2 regions of the Paenibacillus sp. LX16 genome follow, and region 1 is predicted to be linked to the other one. Evidence: riboswitches for the same ligand, from Rfam matches in the RefSeq annotation. Region 1 holds a riboswitch; the other holds the start of a gene.

What was found. A riboswitch is a leader RNA that binds a small molecule or an ion and turns the genes downstream of it on or off. The one in region 1 is predicted to bind ZMP and ZTP.
Region 2: linked by a shared signal. The riboswitch ahead of T3H97_RS04355 (bifunctional 5,10-methylenetetrahydrofolate dehydrogenase/5,10-methenyltetrahydrofolate cyclohydrolase) and the one ahead of T3H97_RS23950 (TIGR01440 family protein) in region 1 are both predicted to bind ZMP and ZTP.

Annotation. Positions count from the first base shown of each region.
Region 1 covers NZ_CP141152.1:5,354,332-5,357,449, reverse strand. The annotation lists gene T3H97_RS23960 (manganese efflux pump MntP) at 1-275, shown strand, start outside; gene T3H97_RS23955 (low molecular weight protein arginine phosphatase) at 380-964, shown strand; ZMP/ZTP riboswitch at 1,043-1,124, shown strand; gene T3H97_RS23950 (TIGR01440 family protein) at 1,345-1,932, shown strand; gene glyA (serine hydroxymethyltransferase) at 2,053-3,118, shown strand, end outside.
Region 2 covers NZ_CP141152.1:959,302-962,419, reverse strand. The annotation lists gene T3H97_RS04360 (Delta(5) desaturase DesA) at 1-1,021, opposite strand, end outside; ZMP/ZTP riboswitch at 1,235-1,319, shown strand; gene T3H97_RS04355 (bifunctional 5,10-methylenetetrahydrofolate dehydrogenase/5,10-methenyltetrahydrofolate cyclohydrolase) at 1,433-2,299, shown strand; gene T3H97_RS04350 (cyclodeaminase/cyclohydrolase family protein) at 2,296-2,931, shown strand.

The sequences.
Region 1 (3,118 bases):
AAGGGGACGGCGTACAGGTTTTGGATCATCGTTCGCCTTTAGGCCTTTTGCTGTTTGCACTTGGGGTGAGCGTTGACTCATTTTCTGTAGGAGTGTCACTGGGTATGTTCCAGAGTGATCTGGTGCTGTCCGTTCTGGCGTTTGGCTTTTTCGGGGGAGCAATGGCGATGTTGGGCCTGCTACTGGGTCGCAAGGTCAGCCGTAATCTAGGAGATTATGGGGAAGCAGTGGGTGGTGCCATTTTGTTGGCATTCGGCTTTATGTTTATGTTTTGATTTTAGCGTAGACAGTGTAAAATAAATGCAGGATTATACTAAAGAATTAGGATTATAGTAATCCTCTGTTTTTATATATTTTTAACATACGGGGGGTGAAAACGTTGAAGAATATCTTATTCGTATGCACAGGGAATACCTGTCGCAGTCCAATGGCTGAAGGGATGCTACGTAAGTTGGCTGCTGAGCATGGGCTAGAACTGGAAGTGCGTTCTGCGGGAGTAGCCGCGATGGAAGGCACGCCGATATCCCGACATGCAGAGGAGGTTCTACGTGATCACGGTATATCCGATCAGATCACTTCAACCCCTTTGAGCGACGGGCTTGCCGGGTGGGCGCATCTGATCTTAACCTTGACGCAAGGACATAAACAGCACGTAATTCAGCGCTTTCCCCAAACGGCGGGAAAAGTATTTACGCTTAAGGAATATGTGGAGAACCGGGATGCGGTGTTGAATGATGTACAGGAGTTGGATGGTTTATATGCTTCACAGCAGTTGATGGCTTCACTCGGACAAGAGCTATCGGCACAAGAGCGTGAACGAATGATTGAATTACACCAACGGATTCCGGGCTTTGATATTTCAGATCCGTTTGGCGGTTCGCGAGAGGACTACGATGTCACAGCTGCGGAAATCCGTACGGCGCTGCATAAGCTGCTGGACAAGCTAAAGGCTTCTTCCGAATAAAATTGGTATTACTCATCTGTTTTGTACGGAATCTGTTGATTTTCGGCGGTTAATCCGTTAAGATAAGGTGGAAAAATGAGAATCCGATGTAACTGGCGACAAAAGTGGGATTAACCACGATGGAGCATCGGATATACGGCCGGTCGCCTGGGCAAAAGAGCAATTCCACATAGGTGTGGACTGCTCTTTTTTTCATATACAAGTTATGCCAGATTTTTAGCTGAGAGTTGATTCCTTTAAAGGTTCTTCCATTTTTTCTGCTCGAAATCTGAAACATCGGCTATAATATAGTCAGATTGTGATCAGGAGAGAGTGTGTTGAACTTGGGGCATGAGACCGTGCCTAGTCTCTGAGAGGCTGTTCAACCAAAGGAGGTTCCAATGGTGGGACAATTGGATCATGAGATTTCGCTGGAAGCACAGACCACTTCTGTCGTGCGGGAAATCGCAGAAGCAGCCAGTCTCAAGGCTGGCCGCCTGCTAGTTATTGGCGCTAGCACAAGTGAAGTGGCTGGAAGTCGGATTGGTACGGCGGGAGCACTCGATGTGGCTCAGCAACTGTTGTCTGGAGTAGAGTCCGTTCGCAGGGAGTATGGCTTTGATGTGGCGTTTCAATGCTGTGAGCATTTGAACCGAGCGCTGGTCGTTGAACGGGCTGTGCTGGAGCGACTGGGACTGATGGAGGTTGCAGCTGTTCCTGTTCGTACAGCAGGAGGCTCTATGGCCACCGTCGCCTATCGTTCTATGAGTGACGCGTGTTTGGCGGCGAACGTGCAGGCTCATGCCGGGATAGACATCGGCGAAACGCTGATTGGCATGCATCTGCGACCCATTGCTGTTCCATTTCGCCCAAGTTTTCGCTGGATTGGCGAAGCACGTGTGACAGCGGCGTTCACCCGTCCTCCACTTATTGGTGGACAACGGGCAGTGTATAGTCTGGAGCAAGAAGTCGGCGGAAACTGCAATTAGCATTTGGCATGGCGGCATGTTTGTACTAATCTTTTTTGCATTGATGATGAGGTACCCAACAGAGGAGCAGGCGTTTGCTTGTATACCCAACAATTGACTATGGAGAGGGAGTAATCAATCATGATGGAACACCTGCGTAAAAGTGACCCGGCAGTGATGGAAGCAATGGGACTTGAACTGAAACGACAACGCCACAATATCGAGCTAATCGCATCCGAGAACATTGTCAGTGAAGCAGTAATGGAAGCCATGGGCTCCGTGCTGACGAATAAATATGCTGAAGGTTATCCAAATAAACGCTACTATGGTGGCTGTGAGCATGTAGATATCGTTGAAGACATCACACGTGACCGCGCAAAAGAACTGTTCGGCGCCGAGCATGCTAACGTGCAGCCTCACTCTGGAGCACAAGCCAACATGGCGGTGTATCTGGCAGCTCTCAAACCTGGAGATACTGTACTGGGTATGAATCTGGCGCATGGTGGCCATTTAACACACGGAAGTCCGGTTAACGCTTCCGGCTTGTTGTATAACTTTGCTGCCTACGGTGTACGCGAAGACAACTTCCGCATCGACTACGATGAAGTGCGCAAGGCAGCCTTTAAGCACCGTCCTCGTCTGATTGTAGCTGGCGCGAGTGCATATCCGCGTACTATTGATTTTGAAGCTTTTGCTTCCATTGCCAATGATGTAGGTGCTCTGTTCATGGTGGATATGGCACATATCGCAGGTCTCGTGGCAGCGGGAATTCACCCAAGTCCAGTTCCGCATGCCCAATTTGTAACAACAACGACACACAAAACGCTGCGTGGTCCGCGTGGGGGGCTGATTCTGACTCGCAAAGCATGGGCACAAGCGATTGATAAAGCTATTTTCCCTGGTACTCAAGGGGGGCCACTGATGCATGTGATCGCGTCCAAAGCGGTTGCTTTGGGTGAAGCGCTCCAGCCATCGTTCAAAACCTATGCGCAAAACGTAGTTCGCAACGCACAGGTGCTGGCTGAAACGCTGCTGGCTGAGGGGATTAACATTGTATCCGGTGGTACGGATAACCATCTGATGCTGTTGGATACGCGCAATTTGAATATCACAGGTAAAGAAGCGGAGCATGTATTGGATTCTGTGGGCATCACGGTCAATAAAAACGCAATTCCTTTTGACCCGACCAGCCCATTCGTAACAAGCG
Region 2 (3,118 bases), 1.5 Mb from region 1:
TCGTAACTGCAACACGTTTGCTGAGGAGCGGCTTCACTTGTTTAAAGGTCAAAAAGGTTTTCGTATTTTCATCCCAAAGTCGGAACTTCAACGATTGCAGACTGCTACTCACTGTGATCGTGGTCGCCTTTTGAAGTAACGGTGTCGCTTCATGCGCTTTCTCCAAATTATAATTTGGCACTTTGGGACTCAGGTGATGAACGTGATGAAATCCGATATTGCCCGTAATCCATTGCAATACTTTAGGAAGCTTGTAGTAAGAACTGCCTTCTACGGCTGCATTAATATAACTCCACTCTTCATCGTGCTCAAAATACGAATCCTCAAATTGATGTTGTACATAGAACAACCAGATTCCCAACATACCGGATACAAAAAAGATAGGTGCCTGTACGAGAAGGAAGGCCTGCCATCCAATAGCCCAGCACAACAGTGCATACAATGCAACGATGGATATATTCGTCACATGAGTGTTCATTTTTTCCTTGCGTTTGGCTGTCTTGATATTAAAGCGATAGGAAATCAAAAAAGTATAGATCGGACCTAGTCCGAACATAACCCAAGGATTTCGATATATGCGATAGGCCAACCGTGTCCATGTGGAAGCCTCTGTGTACTCTTCTACCGTAAGCACCCACATGTCACCTGTGCCTCTTTTATCCAGATTACTGCTGGTTGCATGGTGGATCGCGTGACTATTTTTCCATTGATGATAAGGACAGAGCGTAATAATACCTGTAATCGTTCCCACAATGTCATTCAGCTTGCGGCTTTTGAAGAAGGATTGATGACCACAATCATGAAAAATAATAAACGTCCGTACCACAAACCCCGATGCAACAATGGCAATGGGAAGCGTCAGCCAGTACGAAACCGACAGACTAAGATAAGCAGCATACCACAATAGGATCAGTGGCCCCAAGGTATTGATGAGTTGCAGAACGCTGGATTTTGTGTTTATTTTCTCATAGGGAGCCATATTTTTTTTCAATTGGGCTAATGGGAGTTGTGTCATACTCATTATGATCCTCCTTTAAAATGACGCCTATACCTTGATCCTGTTAGGCGTACATGTTGATCTAATCTCAGTATAAGGTAAAGCCTCTAGGCGCTGTAGTCATAAACGTCAGCTCGGGTATATGACATTTGTCATATAGACAAGTAACACAACCCGTTTTCCAAATGTTCGCGGGTTTCTTTTCTGATGATTATTTGTTAAAATATAAGCTATAATAACGCTGTATGTGACTGGCGAAGTCAGTGGAATGAACCACGAGGGAGCATACAAAAAAAGCGTACCGTTCGCCTGGGAGAAGTATTTGCAGAGGATTCGTCTGTCTTGACGGCCTTGTGCAAATACTTTTTTTCGTTTTTACAAGACCATGACACCCTGTTGATAAATCATGCGATAAATTCAGAGGAGGCTCGGACTATGGCTATTATCATGAAATCCAAAGAAGCAGCTGAGCAAGTATATGCAACGATCCGTTCACAGGTAGAAGAAATGAAGCAGCAAGGACACCGTCCCCATCTGGCGACCCTATTGGTAGAAGGTGATCCGGCATCTGCCTACTATGCCCGGACCAAGCAAAAAATAGCGGAGAAGCTGGGCATCTCATTTCATCTCCATACTTTTGATCGTCATGTTAGTGAAGCCGAGCTACTGCACCTGATCGGCAGTCTGAACGATGCATCCCATGTACATGGCATTATGCTGGAACTGCCGCTTCCCCAACATCTTTCTGCCTCCGTTATTAAACAATCCATCGCCCCCTACAAGGATATTGATGGGATTACACCTGATAACAAACTGGCTACCGTAACAGGTGACACCGGACTATATCCCGCAACACCTCAAGCCTGTATCGAGCTGCTCAAGCATTACGGTCACACATTGGCAGGCAAAAATGTTACTCTCGTGGGCATCGGACAAACAGTGGGACTTCCCCTTTTCCACATGTTGCAAAGAGAAAATGCCACCGTTACCGCCTGTCATGCAGGTACACGCGATATTGCAGAGCATCTGAGCCATGCAGACATTGCCTTCGTCGCAGTCGGATGCCCTGATGTGATTACACAGGATATGGTTCATCCCGGTCTGATTTTGGTAGATGCGGGAATTAATGAGACGCTAGAGGGAAAAATAGTGGGGGATGCCGCTTTAGACGTTGGGGAAAAGGTCCATGCCATTTCTCCGGTTCCCGGCGGCGTTGGCACCTTGACGACTGCGATTTTGTACAAAAATCTGCTCAAAGCAATACATCTGCAACACTACTCCAGAGAGGTGGTCTACTCATGAGTGAACTGTCGTGGAACAATTCCATCGGGCATTTTCTGAAAGAGGCTGCAAGTGCAGCGCCTACCCCCGGCGGAGGAAGTGTATCCGCACTGGCTGCGGCACTAGGCGCGGCTATGACCTCCATGACCGCCAACCTTTCACAAGGAGAAAAATATGTGCACATCCATGAACAAATCACGGATGTCATTAGTAGCATGGAAAGATTGTCTACACATTGTGAGGAACTAATGGTCGCAGACATCCAATCCTTTGAACAGTACATGACCGCACTGCGCTTGCCCAAGGAAACAGACGAAGAAAAGCGCTATCGTACCCATTCCTTACAGACAGCGGTGATCGCTGCCATTGAGGTACCCATGCGCCTGCTGGAAGTATGCCGGGACGGATTGTCGCAAGCCTACAACATTGTGGAAATGTCCAATAAAAATGTGATTTCGGATCTTGGCATCGGCGCGATCCTGTTCGAAGCAGCAGCTCAATCTGCCCTGCTTACCGTCGACATTAACCTTGCTTCACTGAAAGACTTGGATGTCAAATACTCCTATGAGACCAAGACAGCCGCACTCATCCGTGAAATCGGACAAATCAAAGAACAAACCTTGTTGATGGTGCGCAGTCGAATAGCGAATTAGTCTGCTCATAACCGTGTTTAACCTGTTCGAACCAACATATTCTGCTTACTCGTTAAAAGAAATAGCCTCCAAATCCATCTCTAATCGTGGGTTTGGAGGTTATTTTATTGAAATTCATACATTCTGGAAAACTTTTCTATATGATCTACGTCTATGGATAGGGGGATATTCTCCAAACTATCATTTT